DNA from 3 places in the Dongia sp. agr-C8 genome. Region 3 is predicted to be linked to each of the others. Evidence: riboswitches for the same ligand, from Rfam matches in the RefSeq annotation. Region 3 holds a riboswitch; each other region holds the start of a gene.
What was found. Region 3 has a riboswitch for cobalamin ahead of ACYQ4T_RS24790 (CbtB domain-containing protein). Riboswitches for the same ligand answer to the same signal wherever they lie in the genome.

Region 1 (6,248 bases), on a different contig from region 3:
CCGCTGCCCTTCCCGCAGGCCGAGACGGTTGTCGCGCGCGGCCCCTTCACCGAAGCCGGCGATCGCGAACTGCTCGAGGCGCATCGCATCCAATTGATCGTCGCCAAGAACTCCGGCGGCGAAGGGGCGCGCGCCAAGCTCGATGCCGCACGCAAGCTGGGAATCCCAGTGATCTTGATCGACCGCCCGGCGATTCCACCGCGACCGGTGGCCGGCAGCATCGACGCCGTGCTGGACTGGCTGGATCATGCCGCCCCCGTCGTGGAGCGGGGCGTGTAGACGAAGCGGCCGACGCGGCGGGTCTCGGCATTGCCGACGATCACCACCGTGCGCATGTCGGCCATCTCCGGCACCGCTTCGCCCAGCGTCACCGTCTCCAGCCGCTCATCCGGCTTGCTGACGTTGCGAGCGAAGGAAATCAGCCGCTCGTTGCCGCATTCCGCACGCAGGATGTCGAGCGCCTGCGCGAATTGATGCGGCCGCGACTTGGAGCGCGGGTTGTAGAAGGCCATGGCGAAGCCGCCGCGCGCCGCCATGCGCAGCCGATACGCGATCACATCCCAGGGCTTCAGGTTGTCGCTCAAGTTGATGGCGCAGAAGTCATGACCGAGCGGCGCGCCGAGCGCTGCCGCGGCCGCCAGCATCGCGGTGATGCCGGGCAGGATGCGGATGTCGAGGTCGCGCCATTCCTTCGGCCCAGCTTCCAGCGCCTCGAACAAGGCGGAGGCCATGGCGAAGACTCCGGGATCGCCGGAGGAGACGACGACGACGCCCTGCCCTGCCGCGGCCATGGTCAGCGCATGGGCGGCGCGTTCCAGCTCCACCCGGTTGTCGGACGGGTGCAAGGTCAGGCCCGGCCGCGGCGCCACCCGCGCCACATAGGGCGTATAGCCGACGACATCGGTCGCGGTTGCGAGTGCCGCCTGCACTTCGGGCGTCACCAGCGCGTCATTGCCCGGCCCGAGCCCAGCCACGGCGAGCCAGCCGCTCACGGCCTGCGACCCTGGCCGTGGACCACGGCGATCGAGAAATAGGGCACGCTCTCGCCGGCATCGACCAGGCGCTGCACCTTCTGGCCAGGCATGGTGCCGCGCTCGATCAGCCAGGCTTGCTGCAGCTTGCCGGTCTGCTCCAGGGCGCGGCGCAGCTTCGGCAGGTTGCGGCCGATCTTCATCACCACCAGCGCGTCGGTATCGGCGATGCGGCGGGTGAGTTCCGCCTCGGGCAAAGTCGCCATCACCACGGTGAGCACGTCGTCACCCCAGGTGATCGGCTGGCCGGTGCTGGTCCAGCATCCCGACATGCCGGTGATGCCCGGCACAATCTCGATCTCGACCTTGCCCTGCAGCCGTGCGTGGAGATGCATGAAGGAACCGTAGAAGAAGGGATCGCCCTCGCAGAGCACGACGATGTCGGCCTCGCGCGACACGGCCGCGATCTTCGCCGACCAGTCGACGTAGAAGGCCGCCATCATCTCGTTGTACCGCGGGTCGTCGAGCGGGATCTCGGTGGTCACCGGGTATTCCATCGAATACTCGACAGCGTCGGGCGCAAGGATGCCGTCCACGATCTGCCGCGCATGGCCCAGCCGGCCTTCCTTGCAGAAATAGGCGACATGCCGCGCGGCGCGCACCAGGCGGTCGGCACGCACGCTCATCAATTCCGGATCGCCCGGGCCGAGGCCGACGCAGATCACCTTGCCCATTCTATTCCTTCCAGCTGGCGAGGGCGTTGACGGCGGCGGCGGTGATCGCCGAGCCGCCGAGGCGGCCCTTCACCACCAGCGCCGGCACCACGTCGGCCGCGATCAGCGCCGCTTTCGATTCCGCCGCGCCGACGAATCCCACCGGGCAGCCGATGATCGCCGCCGGCCGCGGGCAGGCCGGGTCTTCCAGCATGTTCAGGAGATGAAACAGCGCGGTCGGCGCATTGCCGATCGCGACCAGCGCACCCTTGAGATGCGGGCGCCAGAGTTCCAGCGCCGCGGCCGAGCGCGTGTTGCCCATGTCGCGCGCGAGGTCCGGCACGCGCGGGTCCTGCAAGGTGCAGATCACCGCGTTGTCGGCGGGCAGCCGCGCGCGGGTGATGCCTTCGGAGATCATCCGCGCGTCGCAGAGGATCGGCGCGCCGGCGGCGAGCGCCGCCCGGGCCGTCGCCGCCATGCCGGGCGTGAAGTGGACGTCGCGCTCCAACCCCACCAGCCCGGCGGCATGGATCATCCGCACGACCACCGGCTCTTCGTCCTTGGAGAAGCGCGCGAGGTCGGCTTCGGCGCGGATGGTGGCGAAGCTCTGGGCGTAGATCTTTGCTCCGTCTTTTTCGTAGGCGTGGGGCATTCAGGCTCGCAGGATTCCATGCAGCTTCAGGATGTCGTCCGGCGTCAGGCCCCGGCGTTCGGGGGGATCGCCGGGCCGACCGTAGCGGATCAGGTCGAACCGATCTGGACCGGTTGCGACAAGTGTCAGGTCGACAGCGCCGGAACTGGCGCAGCCCTTGGCGCAGCCGGAGATATGCAGGCGCGCCCCCTCCGGCAGGAACGGCGCCAGCGCCCGGGCCAGCGGCCGGGTCTCGGCGAGGCCCTGCAGGCAGGTCGGCGCCCCGGTGCAGGCCTCCAGCCGCAGCCGTGGGTCGCCGGCATCACGGATCAGGCCGGGCAGATCCGTAAGCGTCGTCGCGCCTTCGATCAGCAGCATCCGCCAGGGCGTCAGCCGCAGCGGTCCCAGCGCGGCCAGGGCGGCGAGCGTCTCCGCATCGATCCGTCCGAACTCGACCGCCACCAGCGCGCCTTGTGCACAGAGGCCGGGGCCCGGGCGCGGCGCCGGTTCGGCCGCCGGGTTTTGCCGCCAAGCCGCGGGCAGGTCAGCGCCGGCGGCGAGATGGCGGGCCATGCGGCCGCGCTGCTGCTGCACGCCGCCGCTTTCGAGGAACCAGCGCGCGAAGGCCAATGCTGTCTCCGCCGCTGCGTCGCGCGTAACCGTGCAACCGAAGGAGATGGAGTCGGCGCGGCAGATCAAGCCGTCGCGGCCCCGCTCGATGCGAATGTCCGCGGAGGTGCCCGCGAGCACCGGCCGCGGCCCGCAATCGACCGCAAAGCCGAACTTGCCGGGGAGAGTCGGCGCATCCTCGGAAGCGAGGAGCGCGGTCAGCTTGCGCGTGATGACGGCGCTGTCGTCATCCGCTGCCCAGAACGGCGTGACCACGATGTTGCGCTGCGCCTCGGCTTGGGCGGAGAGATCGATCAGGTCGAGCGCTTGCAGCGCCTCGACCAACGGACGGTGCGTTTCCGGCCTGACGCCGCGGAGCTGCAGGTTGGCGCGCGACGAGAGATCGATCTGCCCATTGCCATGCGCGGCGGCGAGGGCCGCGATCCGGCGCGCCTGTTCGGTGGTCAGGCGGCCGAGCGGCGGGCGCAGCCGCACCACCAATCCGTCGCCGGATTGCATCGGCCGCAGCGCGCCGGGACACCAACCATAGATCCGCGGATCGTTCATCGCCCTTCCGGTCGAGACGCCTTTCTTGTTTCGGCGGAAGGGGGGACGGCCGGGGGATGCGGTAAAGCATCGTCCTAAGCCGGCCGCGAAAAACCCCGTTCGCCCGTGACATCTTGCGCTGGCAGGTCTCCCGGCTTGCGGATTTCGAGCCTCGGCTCTACGGTCCCGCCGCCTTCCCGGCCGAACGGCCAGTGGCAGTGGCGGACCTCTCCGGTCACGGTCGCGGGGGCGGCTGCGCTTCGGCACCCTCGGCGCCTATCGCATTCCCTTTTCACCTGCCCCTTTCAATCGATCGGGACAGGAACCAGCGCCCGTAACTGAGGCCGGGCGGGTCGCCTTGTCAAGCGGAGGAACCGCCGCAGCTCAGACGTGGGCGAGCAGCGCGACGAGCTCGGCCTGGCGGGAGGCGCCGGTCTTCTGCAGGGCGTCTTTCAGATAGCTGCGGGCGGTGCTGGGCTGGATCTTGAGTTGCGTGGCGATCGCTTCAATATCGAAGCCTTCGGCCAGCAACGCCGCCACGTGCGCTTCCCGCTCGGTCAGGCCATAGGCGCTCCGGATCCAGGCGAGGTCGGGGCGGAGCGCCGCCGGATCGCGATCGCGCTCGATCAGCAACGCCAGCGCCGTGGCCGAGGCGAAGACATCGCGGGCCCGGCCCGGCACCGGATGGACCTGCAGCAAATAGCGCCGGCCCTCGGGATCGGTAAGCGCCGCGACCCCCAGCCGTCCCGGCCGGGAAACCGCATTGGCCACCGCGCGGTCGACCGAGAGCTGCGACACCCGATCGCCCGCCACCAGACGCCGGCGCAGGATCCGCAGCGGCGCGGCCGGATCGCCCTCGCCGGCCGATTGGCCGGGCAGCACGCGGCCCCAGGAATCCAGCTCGATGATCGCGCCGCCGCGCCGGCCGAGCATCCAAGCCATGCCGCGCGCCTCGGCGTCGAGCACGCCCTTGGCGATGCGGGCGACGGCATGGAGCTCCGGCAGTACGCTGTCGAGCAGCGCGCGCTCTTCCGGCTGAAAGGGCCCAAGCTCGACGCGCCGCTTCAGGCTCAGCTCGACATATTCATCCGGACCGGGCGCCAGCACGGTGTTGGCATGCCAGAACACGCCGTTCGGGCGTAGAAACTCCTGGTAGAACGGGTCGCGCGCCAGCTCCTCGGCGGCATAGTCGTCCTGGTCGATGCGGAAACCAACGTAATGCGTGCCGACCCGCTGATAGCGCGAGTTTGGCGGCGCGCGGCCGGCGGCGAAATCGGCAACCGCGCGCGCGGCTTCAGGGGTCACGATCGCCGTGACCATCTTGCGCGCCTCATTCCGCATCAGCACGGCGTCGCGGGCACCCGCCGCCATCGCGAAGTGCCCCAGCGCTTCTTCCCAGCCCGCCGCCAGGATCGCAGCAGAGACCAGGTCATCGACGCCCGCCCGGATGCCATCGATCGAAAGCATCGTGCGCATCTTGCGCCTCTGGAAATCAACCGGCGGCCGCACATTGCCATATGGCATGGGCAACCGCGCCCCGACCGGAGCATGGTGCCTGAGTTGCGGGATTTGCGCGACACTTTTAGTCGCGTTAACCATGGCACTGGGGTATGTGCCCGTGGAGTGTGAGGCGCCCTTTCTTCCTCTTGCCATGGTTGGGATTCGGAGAAAGGCAGCGGCCCTTTCGCCGCCTTCGCGTTCCGGGTAGAACATCCGCCACAATAAGGTCACAGGGGAAACGAACCGATGATCCGGCACACCGTCGTCTTCACCTTGAAACATCCCCGGGACTCCGCCGAGGAGAAGAAGTTCCTGGCCGATGCCATGATCCTCAGCAAGATCCCGACGGTGCGGAAATTCGAGCAGCTGAAGCAGGTGAGCCGCAAGAACGACTACAAGTTCGGCTTCTCCATGGAGTTCGAGGACCAGACCGGCTACGACACTTACGACCAGCACCCCGACCATGTCGCCTTCGTGCGTGATCGCTGGAAGAAAGAAGTGATCGACTTCCTGGAGATCGACTACACGCCCCTGTAGGGACGAGCGGCCTGCGCCAGCGGCGGTGCTTCAAAAGGCTGCACCCGTCTAAAGCTCCGCGCGGTGGTCAACCTGCGGCTTGAGCGGCGCCGAGTTGTTTCAAGTATGGCAGGATCTCGCCCAAGTTCTGCGCCGGCTGGCCGGACCCGAAGGCGAAATAGGCCTGCCTGAACATTCCATAGAGCCGGTCGTAGACCGCGCGGCGCTCGGGGCGCGGCTGGATGGTCTTGAACGGCAGGCAGAGTGCGGCCTGCGCGGCGGCGACGTCGGGATAGAAGCCGGCGGCGAGGCCGGCGAAGATGCCGGCGCCGAAGCCGGTCGGGATGCCGTCCGGCACCAGGACCGGCTTGCCGAGCACGTCGGCGTAGACCTGGTTCAGCACCGCGTTCTTCTGCGGGATGCCGCCGCCGTTGATGATGCGTTCGATCGGCACGCCGTTCTCCGCCATGCGCTCGAGGATCAGGCGGGTGTGGAAGGAGGTGCCCTCGATCGCGGCGAAGAGCTCATCCTGCGCGGTGTGCAGCAGGTTCCAGCCGAGTGTCACACCGCCCAGATCGGATTTCACCAGCACCGTGCGGTCGCCGTTGTCCCAGGTGAGGCGCAGCAGTCCCTTCCCGCCCGGGCCGTAGCGGTCGAGGTCCCTGCCGAGTTCTTCCAGCGGGACATGCGCACGCCGTGCAATGGCGTCGAAGATGTCGCCGGTCGCCGAGAGTCCAGCCTCGATGCCGATGAGATCGGGCG
Region 2 (6,248 bases), on a different contig from region 3:
CTTGGCGACCAGCGCGCGCTGCTCCTCGGTCAACTTCCTTTCGAGTTCGGCGCCGCGGTCGGTCAGGCTCAAGAGTCGCTGCCGCCGATCGGTCGAGCCCGGGCGCTGGATGATGAAGCCCTGGCGCACCAACTGGCTCAAGACGCGGGAGAGGCTCTGCTTGGTGATCTTCAAAATGTCGAGGAGTTCCGAAACCGTCATACCTGGGTTGCGTCCGACGAAATAGATCACCCGGTGATGCGCCCGGCCGAAGCCGTATTGCAGCAAGGTCTCGTCCGCTTTCGCCGTGAAGTCCCTGTAGGCGAAGAACAAAAGTTCGATCCCCTGGCGCAGGTCGTCGTCCCGGAGGAACAGCAGATTCAGCGGCGATTTCACTTCAGCCATTTTATGTCAGCACTGTTGACTTATTTTTCCGAAGCTTTTAAATTCGGCCCAGATACGATGCTTTTATAACCTGAGAAGCCTGACCGGAGGAAACCTTACCATGAGCCTGGTCCCCTATGACGATCGCGACGGCGAGATCTGGTACGACGGCAAGTTCGTGCCCTGGCGCGAAGCGAAGGTCCATGTCCTGACCCACGGCTTGCACTATGCCTCCTGCGTGTTTGAAGGCGAGCGCGCCTATGGCGGCAAGGTCTTCAAGTCCAAGGAGCATTCGGAGCGGCTGCACAAGTCGGCAGATATCCTCGGCTTCAAGATTCCCTATTCGGTGCAGGAGCTGGTCGCGGCGAAGGAAGAGCTGATCCGCCGCGCCGGGCTGGTCGATTGCTACGTCCGGCCGCTGGCCTGGCGCGGCAGCGAGATGATGGGCGTCGCCGCGCAGCAGAACACGATCCACTGCGCGATCGCGATGTGGCAATGGCCCGCCTATTTCTCGCCGGAGCTGCTGGAGAAGGGCATCCGCTTGAAATGGGCGAAGTACCAGCGCCCGGCGCCGAACACGGCACCGACCGCTTCCAAGGCCGCCGGTCTCTACATGATCTGCACGATCTCGAAGCACGAGGCCGAGGCGGAAGGCTATCAGGACGCGATGATGATCGACTATCGCGGACAACTTGCCGAGGCCACGGGCGCCAATGTCTTCCTGGTGCAGAACGGCGAAGTGCACACGCCGACGCCGGACTGCTTCCTGAACGGCATCACCCGGCAGACCGTGATGGATCTCGCCCGCCGCCGCCAGCTGAAGGTGGTCGAGCGCGCGATCATGCCGGACGAGCTTGCCAAGACCGAGGAGGTCTTCCTGGTCGGCACCGCCGCGGAAGTGACGCCCGTCGGCCAGGTCGGCGACTACAAGTTCAAGGTCGGCCCGGTCACCCGCCAGCTGCGCGAGGACTATCTGAAGGAAGTGCGCGCGCATCAGAACAGCGCGGCGGCTTAAGCGGTCCGTACAAAGTCAAACCCCGCTCCCTCGGGCCGAGGGAGCGGGGTTTTCTTTTAGGCGGCTGCCCGCTTTTTCGCCGCTTCCTTGCGGGCGCGGGCCCAGAGGTTCAATCCCTCGACGCCGGCCGAGAAGGCGATGGCGAAGTAGAGGTAGCCCTTCGGGATGTGGAAGTGCAGGCCTTCGCCGAGCAGCGCCACGCCGATCAGCAGCAGGAAGGCGAGGCAGAGCATCTTCACCGAAGGATGCTTGTCCACGAAATCGCCGACCGCATTCGCTGCCGCGATCATCACGATCATCGCCGTCACGACCGCGGCCACCATCACCTCCAGGTGATCCGACATGCCGACCGCGGTGATGACGCTGTCCAGCGAGAAGACGATGTCCAGGATCGCGATCTGCACCACGGCAGATGCGAGGGTGAGATAGGTCTTCTTCTCCCCTTCTTCCTCGTGCGCGACGTCGATGTTGTGGTGGATCTCTGTGGTGGACTTCGCCAGCAGGAACAAGCCACCGCCCAGCAGGATGATGTCGCGCCAGGAGAGGTCGTACGTGTTCTCCGGCCCGAACCAGTCGACGGTCAGGATCGGCTCTTTCAGTCCGGCTACCCAGGAGATCGAGGCCAGCAGCGCCAACCGTGTCAGCAGCGCCAAGGCAAGGCCGAGACGCCGGGCCAGCCGCTGTTTGTCCGGCGAGACGCGCCCGGCGACGATCTGCACGAAGAGCAGATTGTCGATGCCGAGGACGATCTCGAGGGCCGCAAGCGTAACGAAACTGAGGATGACGGCAGGATCCGTCAAAAGCTGCATGGTGTCGGACATGGGAAGCGGTCGCCCCGGTCGGCCGTTTCAGGGATAGGAGAATTGGCGGTTTGTCAGGAAGATTTCAAGCTGTGAGGCGGCTACTTCTTGAGCCAGGCCGCCTTGCGGGCGTCGTCGCTGGTCTTCGCCTCGACCCAGCGGGCGCCTTCGGGGCCGTCTTCCAGCTTCCAGAACGGTGCCTCGGTCTTCAGCCAGTCGATCAGGAAGGCGCAGGATTCCAGCGCCGCCTCGCGGTGGCTGGAGGCGGTCGCGACCAGCACGATCCGGTCGCCCGGCTCCAGCCGCCCGTAGCGGTGGATGATCAGCGTCGCCGACAAGGGCCAGCGGCGCTGCGCCTCCGCCTCGATTTCGGCAAGGCGCTTCTCGGTCATGCCGGGGTAGTGCTCAAGCGTCATTGAGCTCGCGGCGCCGGAGCCTGCGGGTGCGATGTCGCGCACTAGGCCGACGAAGCTCGCGACCCCGCCGACCTGGTGATTTCCGGCCGCGAGCTTTTGGAGCTCGGCGCCGATGTCGAAATCCTGCGTCTGGACCCGGACGGTCACGACTTCAGCCGCCGGTCACCGGCGGGAACAAGGCGACCTCGTCGCCGGCTTTGACCGGATGGCTGAGGCCGACATAGTCCTGGTTGACCGCGACCTTCACGGCCTTGCGCTCCTTGAGCGCGGTCGCGTAATTGGGGCCGAGGCTCTCCAGCCAGTCGAGCAGCTGCCCGACCTCTTTCACATGGGCGGGAACGTCGAGGGTTTCTTCGGCCTTGCCGATCTTCTGGCGGAGCCAGGCGAAATAAAGCAGCTTCATGATCTCTACTTAATAAGGGCGCGAGGAAGGTCCATGGCCGTCACCATCTACCATAACCCGAATTGCAGCACCTCCAAGAAGGTGCTGGGCTGGCTGAAGGAAAAGGGCCACGCGCCGAAGGTGGTCGAATACCTGAAGACCCCACTGGACGAAGCGGGAATCAAGTCCCTGCTGAAGAAGCTGAAACTGGGGCCGCGCGACATTCTCCGCAAGAAAGGCGAGGCCTTCGAGGCCCTGAAACTGACCGACAAGACCAGCGATGAAGCTCTGATCAAGGCCATGGCCAAGACCCCGGTCCTGATCGAGCGGCCGATCGTGGTCGGGCCCAAGGGCGCGGTCGTCGCCCGGCCGCCGGAACGGGTCTGGGAGACGGTTTGAACCCGTTAACCTCCACGGCGGATTTTGCTGCACCGCCCCGGGCTTCCTGCTAGTTTCCGGCCGTTCGCAGGGAGGGAAGCCGGTCCGATGCCGGCGCTGCCCCCGCAACTGTAGGATTGCGCCTGGACCTTCGCGTTCGGGCAACGGACCCGGAGAAAGCCACTGGCCCTGTTCTGGCCGGGAAGGCGCGGGTTCCGGCGGTCGAGCCAGGAGACCTCGGCGAACGCTCTTTATAACGGTCGGCGCCTCGGCGGGAGGAGCGCAACACCTTGTCGAAGTCTCAACCATCCAGTCTGTCGCTGGGCGTGTCCGGGCTGATCACGCCCTTGCCGCCGGTAACCCTGGTCCTGGGCGGGGCGCGCTCTGGAAAGAGCCGCTATGCCGAAGGCCTGGTCGATCGCCATCCCGGGCGCCGCACCTATCTCGCCACCGCGGAGGTGCTGGACGACGAGATGGCGGCGCGGGTGAAGACGCATCGCGAGCGCCGGGATTCGGATTGGAAGACCGTCGAGGAGCCGCTCGACCTCGCCGGTGCCTTGAAGGCCGAAACGGAACAGGGAGCGGCGGTTCTGGTGGATTGCCTGACGCTCTGGCTCGGCAATCTGCTGGGGCAGGAGCGGAATGTCGATGCCGAGATCGACGGCTTGATCGCCGCGCTCGGCCAGTGCGGCGGACCGGTGGTCTTCGTCTCGAACGAAGTCGGGCAGGGGATCGTACCGGACAATGCGCTGGCCCGGCGCTTCCGCGACCTCGCCGGCATCCTGCATCAACGTTTGGCGGAGAAGGCGGATCACGTCGTTTTCGTGACCGCCGGTCTCCCGATGAAACTGAAGTGAGAAGAGAAGTCTGATGACGACCAAGATTCCCGCGACCATCGTGACCGGCTTCCTCGGCGCCGGAAAGACCAGCCTGATCCAGAACCTGCTGCGCAATGCGCGCGGGCGGCGCATCGCGCTGATCATCAACGAGTTCGGCGAGCTCGGGGTCGATGGCGAGATCGTCAAGGGCTGCGGCATCGAGGATTGCCCGGAAGAGAATATCGTCGAGCTGGCCAACGGCTGCATCTGCTGCACCGTCGCCGACGATTTCCTGCCGACCATCACCGCGCTCCTGGACCGGCCGCAGCCGCCGGAGCATATCGTGATCGAGACCTCGGGCCTCGCATTGCCTAAGCCGCTGATCCGCGCCTTCAACTGGCCGGAAGTCCGGACGCGGGTGACGGTGGATGGCGTGATCGCGGTGGTCGATGGCCCGGCCGCGGCGGCCGGCCGCTTCGCGGACAATCCGGAAGCGGTCGCGGCGCAGCGCGCCGCCGACGAATCTTTCGACCACGAGAGTCCGCTGGCGGAACTCTTCGAGGACCAGATCAACAGCGCCGATCTCATCATCCTCAACAAGAACGACCAGATGTCGCCGGACGATCGCACGGCGGCGAAGGACGTGATCGACCGCGAGATGAAGCGGAAGGCGAAGCTAGTTCTCTCCAGCTACGGTGCGATCGACCCCGACGTGCTGCTGGGCCTCGGTGCCGCGGCGGAGGACGACCTCGACACCCGCTTCTCGCACCACGAGCTCGAAGGCGAGGATCACGACCACGACGAGTTCGAGAGCTTCCAGATCGACATGCCGATTTTGAAGACACCCGATGAGCTGCTGGCACGCCTGAAGCCCGCGATCGCGACCCATGACATCCTGCGCGTGAAGGGCTTCCTCGACGTGGCGGGGCGCGACATGCGCCTGGTGCTGCAAGGCGTCGGCGGCCGCATCCAGCATTACTATGACCGCGCCTGGGGCTCGGACGAGGCCCGCAGGGGCCGGCTGGTGGTGATCGGCCTCAAAGGTCTCGACCGCGCGGCGATCGAAGCGGCGGTCAAGGGCTGAGATGCATCTCCTCGCGGCCAAGCCGGGCGAGATTTCCGACGGATCAGGCGCGATCGACCTCGGCCAGACGCCGGGTGAGATCGTCATTCTCTCCGCGGCGGATACCGAGCTCGCCTGCCTCGCCGCCGCCTATGCCGCGCTGCCGGAACCGAAGCCGAGCCTGCGGCTCGCCAATCTGCTGCTGCTGCAGCACCATCTCTCGGTCGATGCCTATGTCGAGAACATCATCGGGCATGCCAAGCTGGTGATCGTGCGGCTGATCGGCGGGCGGCGCTACTGGCCCTATGGGCTGGAAGAGATCTCCGCGACCTGCCGCGACAACAACATTCCGCTCGCGGTGCTGCCAGGCGACGATCAGCCGGATCCCGAGCTTGCCGATTTCACCACGTTGGACACCCAAGTAGCGCATCGGCTCTGGCGCTACTTCACCGAAGGCGGGATCGAGAATGCGCAGCAGGCGTTGCTGCATGCGGCGGGCCTGATCGGCCGCGCTACCGAATGGCTGGAGCCGCGGCCGCTGCTCAAAGCCGGTCTCTATTGGCCGGGCGAGGCCGTGACCAGCCTGGCCGATCTCAAGCGGCACTGGCACGCCGGCCGGCCGGTTGCGGCGATCGTGTTCTACCGCGCGCTGATGCAAGCCGGTACCTTGAAGCCGATTGACGCGCTGATCGCGGAGCTGGGCCGGCGTGACATCAACCTCCTGCCGATCTTCGTCAACAGTCTCAAAGACGCCGTCGCCGCCGATCTCATCGGCGCTTTGTTTGCAGAGGCGAAGCCCGACCTGGTGTTGAACGCAACCGGCTTCGCGGTCTCGCAACCCGGCGGGGATTTTGCGACGTCCTTCGACGTTGCCGACTGCCCGGTGCTGCAGGTTGTGCTCTCCAGCGGCAGCGCTTCCGATTGGGAACAGAACACCCGCGGCCTCTCGCCACGCGATCTCGCCATGCAGGCCGCCCTGCCGGAGCTCGACGGCCGCATCCTGACGCGCGCGA
Region 3 (6,248 bases):
AACTGCTCGTCGAAGCCGATCGACTTCGCATAGGCGGCGACGCTGTCGAGATTGACCATGCCCATCGGGATGCCCTGCTTGCCCGCCTGCGAGCCGGATTCCGGCATCGGTGTCTGCTCCAGCGCCCAGGGCACCTCCTTCATGGCGCCGTGGTTCATGCTGGCATGAGTCTCGTCGGAAAGCGGGACATTGTCCCACTTCGCCGCCGGGAAGGTGCTCCAGGCCTGCACGAACTGCGCGCCCCAGACTCCCGCCCAGGACAGGCCGGAGATCAGGAAGAACAGCAGCACGATCGAGAAGTAGAAGCCGCCGGTCATGTGCAGCTGCTTCCACAGCAGGCGGCCGCGCAGCGAAAGGTTCGGCACCAGTGCATCGGCCCAGCCGCGCGCGTTGCGCGGCCACCAGAGATACAACCCGGTCAGCACCAGCACGATGCCGAGCCCGGCCGCGATCTCCTGCAGCCGGTCGCCGAAATCGCCGAGCAGCAAGGTGCCGTGGATATGGTCGGCCCAGTAGAACCAGGTGTCGTCCTTGACGATGATGCCCAGCACCTTGCCGTCATGGGGATCGAGCGAGACGACGTTGTCCTTGTCGTCGGCATTCACCAGGAACACGCTGGAACGGGTGTCTTCCGCCGGGCTGACGAAGAGCCGCGTGGTGCCGCCGGGGATCGCCGCCTGCGCCGCGGCCGCCTGGTCGACGATGCTCAGCCGCTCGCCGCCGGGGGCGACGTGATATTTCTTTCCGAGGAAAGTCTCGACCGAGTTGCCGTAGACCATGATGAGGCCGGTGACGGCGAAGACCAGCAGGAAGGGCACGACGACGAGGCCGGCATAGAAATGCCAGCGCCAGATCGCGCGATAGAGCATAGGCAGGGACGGCGCCATGGCGGGCGCGGTCCCGGTGCGTTCGGGATTCATCTCTCATCTCCAAAAAAAGAAGGGTACGAAGCAAAGCGGCGATCAGGCCGCTTGCGGTGGCCCTTGGGAGAAGAGGTCGGAGGGATAAAGGGAAAGCGGTGCAGGGTCGGCGTCGCCCGGCCCTTGCGGCATGGCCATCGACGTCGCCGGCGGCGCGACGGTGATTCCACCGTCGGCAAGCGTCGCGACCGGCGCATGGCCGCCCATCGCGCAGCTCGGGCCGCAGAGCTGGCATTTCTGTTGATGCTCGGCCGGGCTGGCGGGCGCTTCGTCGTTCTGCGATCCGCTCGGCCCGCAGAGATGCGCCTCGAGCATCGCCTGCAGCGGATCGGCGACCGCCGCGAAGGCGGGCAGCAGCGTGCTCAGCAGCAGCGCATAGGCGGCGATCAGGCCGATCGCAAACCGGTGATGGCGAAACCGTGCGATCATGCGCGGCAGGCCCCGGGGCGGGGAGCGTCTTGCGGCGGGTTGCACGGGTAGAAGGTGGCGCAGAGTGTATAGGCCTCGGGCAGGTCGACCTCTGCCGGCGTCGCGCGCCGCAAGGCGAGCTCCCCGGGCAGCAGATGGGCATGCGGCCCGTCCGGCGACTGGCCGCCGGGTGCCGGGATCGGCGTCATCACTTCGATCCGGCCGAGCGGGGTTTCGACCACGCGGGTCGGGTTGTGCTGCAGCAGGGTTCCGCCGCAGCGCCGCAGCACGGCCTCGGGCGGCAGCCCGGTCGCACCGCGCAGCACCGCGTCGAGCGCCGGATCGGCGCTGCGCAGGAGGAAGCGCATGTGATCGCGGCCCAGGCCGAGATCGAACAAGGTCTCGCCGCGATGCGCGGGCTGGATCGCCGCCGCATCGGGACCGCAATCGGTCAGCAGCAATCCCGGCGCGGAAACGTTGCGCGGGCGCGGGATGACGACGAGGATCGCCCGCACCCCGCCCGCGACGCTTGCATCGCGCCATTGCAGCGCGCGGAGATCGCCGCGCGGCGTGAAGCGCAGGGCACCGCGCGCGGTGACCGCGCGCAGCTCGGTCTCGACCGAGACTTCGGCCGGCTCCTCGGCGTCGAACATGAACGCCGCGCTCGCGCCGTGGCAGCCGGCCACCCAGGTGCCGCTGCGCCGGACCAGCGTGTCGGCGATGAAGCCGGCAACTTCGTCGGGCAGCCAAGGGAGCCGCGTGACGGCGATGCCGAGTTGCACGATGCGCGGCGGCAGCGCGGCCCAGATCGCGCGCTTCCGCTCGTTGCCCGCCTTCGACCATTCGCCGATCTCGGCCGACGAACGCGCGCAGCCGAGACAATAGCCGCTCACGTCGTCGAGCGTGCAGATGCCGGTGCAGGGCGAGCCGATCGGTCGGACCTCGGTATTCATGGCGCGCAGCCTAGCGCCTGATAAGCCGGCCCGCGAGTCGCATCTTGACCGGCAGGCCGCGTCTCTCTACCAAGAGCGCCGATGGTTCCTCGCGACAAGGGGATGACCTTGGCGCGAGGATAATAGGGAACACGGTGCGATGCCGTGGCTGCCCCCGCAACTGTAAGCAGTTCGTCGAACATCCACGCGGCTCAGCGTTCAAGACCTGGGCCGCAGCCACTGAGCGAAGACTCGGGAAGGCGGATGTCGGCCAAGACCGCGAGCCAGGAGACCTGCCATCACCTGTGCAACCCTTCTTGCCGGCGGGGCGTCCGGAGAAAGAAACCATGATCCGCGCATCACTGCTCGAGCGTTCCGCCGACAGCCTGGCGGCGCTGTTCACCGCATCGACCAAGAACAACGGCGCACTGCGCCTCGACGTCCTGCGCTGGGTGCTCGACCTGCCGCCGGAGATCGACCCGGCGCTGGCCGCGCAGGTGCTGATCGGGCGGCAGTCGCGCGGGGAAGGCGAGCCCTTCTCCGATTTCGCCCAGGCGCTGATCGGCGAGATGGGCCGGGCCGACCGCGCCCGCCTCGCCGCCATCCCGCGGACCCGGCGCCGCCATGCGGCGCGAACAGAGCCGCCGGCGCCGCAATGCGGCGCGAACTGAACCGATTGAGTCGCTGCCGCGCCAAGTTCCGGCCTTCGCGCCGGATTGACGCTTTATAGGCCGAATCCCTATAATTCGCGGCGATGGTGCCCCGACGGATGAAGTCCAGGGGCTTAAAAGGGAACACGGTGCGGACGACCCAGAAGGGGCCAATGCCGTGGCTGCCCCCGCAACTGTCAGCGGCGAGCCGAGCGTCACTTATGACCACTGGAGGACCCTTAGATTCAAGAGGGGCCGGGAAGGTCGGCGCAAGGCGGAGACCCGCGAGTCAGGAAACCTGCCATCGGGAGTGAGACCTGCAACCGCGCGACGGGGATGTCGCGCCAGATAGGAGACTTTCGATGACCACGACCACGCAGACCCGCACCAACACCGCCACGATCTCCGCGACCCGCTCGAAGACCCTGATCGCCGCCAGCATGGCCGCCTTCCTCGGCGTGTTCATGATCTGGGGCGTTGGCTTCTCGCATATCGCGGCGGCGCATAACGCGGCCCACGATACCCGCCATTCCAACGGCTTCCCCTGCCACTAAGGGGCTAGTCACATGCAGATGTTTCGGCGGCTGTTCATCGCAGCCGCGAGCGCCGGACTATTGTCCGGGCTCTTCGTCACGCTGGTGCACAACGTGACGACAGTCCCCGTCATCCTCCAGGCCGAGGTCTTCGAGAAAGCTGCCGAGGCGCCGGCACCCGCTGCCGGCGCCGCGGCGAATACCGCAGCGACGGCGGAAGCGCAGGACCACGATCATGCCGCCGCGAATCATGCCGCCGAGGGCCATGCGCATGACGGCGACGCGTGGGAGCCGCGGGACGGGTTCGAACGCACCGCTTTCACCGCCTTGGCCGATCTGCTGACCGGCATCGGCTTCGCGCTGCTGCTGATCGCCGTCTATGCGGTCTCCGGCCGGGCGATCGATTGGCGCCAGGGCGTCTATTGGGGTCTCGGCGGCTTCGCGGTCTTCATTCTGGCCCCCAGCATCGGCCTGCCCCCGGAGCTGCCCGGCAGCGCCGTGGCGGATCTCACGGCACGGCAGATCTGGTGGGTCGCGACCGCGGTGCTGACGGCAGGCGGTCTGGGCCTGCTGTTCTATGTCCGGGAGCCGAAGCCGCTCTGGGTCGTGGTCGCCTTGGCCATGATGGTGGTGCCGCATGCGATCGGCGCGCCGCAGCCGGAGGAATACGCCTCGGCGGCGCCGGAAGCCTTGGCCCATCGCTTCCTCGCCGCCACGATGATCGCCCAGCTGCTGTTCTGGGCCGTCCTCGGCGCGCTCAGCGGCTACTGCTACAAGCGGTTCGTCGCGCCGGCGGCCTGATCGCGGGTAAGCCCCGGCACTTGGTGTCGGGGCTTACGCCTTTTCGAAGCCGCAATGCCGCATCACGAAATCGGCGATCGCGCCGATGTCGTTGAGGTCGATCACCGGCAGCCTCGTCTCCGGCTTCGGCCCGTCCACCAGCACGGCGACGATGTTCGGGTCTTCGGCGGCCAGCAGCGGCTTGCCGTTGGCCTCGCGCCAGATCTCCAGCTTGTCGTGGCCTTCGCGCTTGAAGCCCTCGACCAGCAGGAGGTCGACCTCACTCATATGCTTCATGAGTTCTCTCGAGTCCGGCTCCGGCGCGCCGCGGTGCTCGTGCATCAGCGCCCAGCGGTTGGCGGAAGCGACCAGCACCTCGGTGGCGCCGGCCTCGCGGTGGACATAGGAGTCCTTGCCCGGCGTGTCGACGTCGAAGGCGTGATGCGCGTGCTTCATGGTGGAGACGGTGATGCCGCGCCGGATCAGCTCGGGGATCAGCTTGGCCAGCAGGGTGGTCTTGCCTGCCCCGCTCCAGCCCGCCAGGCCTAGGACCTTCACTTCTTCGCGTCCGCGCGGTCGTCTTCGGCCATGTGCTTGATGCCGACCCGGAAATAATCATAGCCAGTGACCAGGGTCAGCGCCGCGGCCAGCCACATCAGGGCTTCGCCGATGAGCTGGACCGGCCAGCCCGGCATCACGTCGCCGACGATCAGGAAGCCGACGGCGACCATCTGCATCGTCGTCTTCCACTTCGCCATCATCGAGACCGGCAGGCGAACCTTCAGCTCGGCCAGGTACTCGCGCAGGCCGGAGACCAGGATCTCGCGGCAGAGGATGATCAGGGCCGGCAGAACGACCCAACCGGAGATCTGGCCATGGGCGGTCATCGACATCAGGATCGCCGCCACCACCAGCTTGTCGGCGATCGGGTCGAGGAAGCGGCCGAGCGCCGAGACCTGGTCCATCCGCCGGGCGATATAACCGTCGAAGAAATCGGTGATACAGGCGACCGCATAGAGGATGAAGGCGATCCAGCGCAGCCACGGCTGGTCGAAGAACAGCAGGGCCGCGATCAGCGGGATCGCGGCGATCCGCGACAGCGTGAGGATATTGGCGATGTTCGTCATGGTGCTTGGCGCACGTCTTCTTCTCGGTTCCGGGAGAAAATAGCAGGTCGGCTTCGCCCTGTCACAGGGCGGAAATGCGGCGAATTATCCGCCATGGAAGTGGTCGTAGATCTTCTTCGCCACCGCCTCGGAAACCCCCGGCACCGCCGAGAGGTCCGACAGCCCGGCCTGGGAAACCGCCCGGGCCGAGCCGAAATGCAACAGCAGGGCCTTCTTCCGCTTGGCGCCGATCCCCGGGACGTCGTCCAGTATCGAATGCCGGATCTCCTTGGAGCGCTTGGCCCGGTGCGCGCCGATCACGAAGCGGTGCGCCTCGTCGCGCAGGCGCTGCAGGAAGTAGAGTACCGGGCTCTTGGGATCGAGGCTGAACGGCTCGCGGCCCGGCATGAAGAAGCGCTCGCGCCCGGCATTGCGGTCCGGCCCCTTGGCGATCGAGGCCACGCAAACGTCGCCGATGCCGAGATCGGCCAGAACCTGCATCGCGGTGTTGAGCTGGCCCTGGCCGCCGTCGATCAGCACCAGGTCCGGCCAGAGGCCCTTGTCGCGGTCGGGATCCTCTTTCAGCGCGCGGTTGAAGCGGCGGGTCAGCACCTGGCGCATCATCGCGTAATCGTCGCCCGCCTGAACGGATTCACGGGTCACCGGCGGCCGCGCGGGATCGATGGTCTCGATCACCTGCTCCAGCGAGGCATTGGGCTCGACCTCGAAGGCCGGCATCGGCGCCTCACTCAAGCCGTCCGGTGCCGGCGTCTCGGCGTCGTCTTCCGCCTCTTTCCGCGTCACGTCGCGGATCGAGTATTTGCGATACTGGTTCTTCATGAAGCCTTCCGGCCCGGCGACGATCATCGCGCCATAGGGATTGGTGCCGGAAATATGGCTGTTGTCGTAGACCTCGATC

Region 1: another riboswitch for cobalamin. It lies ahead of cobG (precorrin-3B synthase); the one in region 3 lies ahead of ACYQ4T_RS24790 (CbtB domain-containing protein).
Region 2: another riboswitch for cobalamin. It lies ahead of cobU (bifunctional adenosylcobinamide kinase/adenosylcobinamide-phosphate guanylyltransferase); the one in region 3 lies ahead of ACYQ4T_RS24790 (CbtB domain-containing protein).

The regions. Positions count from the first base shown of each region.
Region 1 is NZ_BAAGHZ010000001.1:597,420-603,667, reverse strand. It holds gene ACYQ4T_RS02715 (cobalt-precorrin-6A reductase) at 1-279, shown strand, start outside; gene cobJ (precorrin-3B C(17)-methyltransferase) at 246-992, opposite strand; gene ACYQ4T_RS02705 (precorrin-2 C(20)-methyltransferase) at 989-1,705, opposite strand; gene ACYQ4T_RS02700 (precorrin-8X methylmutase) at 1,707-2,336, opposite strand; gene cobG (precorrin-3B synthase) at 2,337-3,491, opposite strand; cobalamin riboswitch at 3,595-3,815, opposite strand; gene ACYQ4T_RS02690 (helix-turn-helix transcriptional regulator) at 3,855-4,946, opposite strand; gene ACYQ4T_RS02685 (Dabb family protein) at 5,217-5,507, shown strand; gene ACYQ4T_RS02680 (ribulokinase) at 5,575-6,248, opposite strand, start outside.
Region 2 is NZ_BAAGHZ010000001.1:254,938-261,185, forward strand. It holds gene ACYQ4T_RS01210 (MarR family winged helix-turn-helix transcriptional regulator) at 1-384, opposite strand, end outside; gene ACYQ4T_RS01215 (branched-chain amino acid aminotransferase) at 485-1,378, shown strand; gene ACYQ4T_RS01220 (TerC family protein) at 1,435-2,199, opposite strand; gene ACYQ4T_RS01225 (molybdenum cofactor biosynthesis protein MoaE) at 2,280-2,741, opposite strand; gene moaD (molybdopterin converting factor subunit 1) at 2,746-2,997, opposite strand; gene arsC (arsenate reductase (glutaredoxin)) at 3,031-3,375, shown strand; cobalamin riboswitch at 3,448-3,592, shown strand; gene cobU (bifunctional adenosylcobinamide kinase/adenosylcobinamide-phosphate guanylyltransferase) at 3,645-4,211, shown strand; gene cobW (cobalamin biosynthesis protein CobW) at 4,225-5,256, shown strand; gene cobN (cobaltochelatase subunit CobN) at 5,258-6,248, shown strand, end outside.
Region 3 is NZ_BAAGHZ010000005.1:101,628-107,875, forward strand. It holds gene ACYQ4T_RS24770 (PepSY-associated TM helix domain-containing protein) at 1-920, opposite strand, end outside; gene ACYQ4T_RS24775 (hypothetical protein) at 963-1,349, opposite strand; gene ACYQ4T_RS24780 (DUF1289 domain-containing protein) at 1,346-2,281, opposite strand; cobalamin riboswitch at 2,347-2,575, shown strand; gene ACYQ4T_RS24785 (hypothetical protein) at 2,608-2,931, shown strand; cobalamin riboswitch at 2,999-3,230, shown strand; gene ACYQ4T_RS24790 (CbtB domain-containing protein) at 3,273-3,464, shown strand; gene ACYQ4T_RS24795 (CbtA family protein) at 3,477-4,244, shown strand; gene mobB (molybdopterin-guanine dinucleotide biosynthesis protein B) at 4,278-4,781, opposite strand; gene pgsA (CDP-diacylglycerol--glycerol-3-phosphate 3-phosphatidyltransferase) at 4,778-5,350, opposite strand; gene uvrC (excinuclease ABC subunit UvrC) at 5,435-6,248, opposite strand, start outside.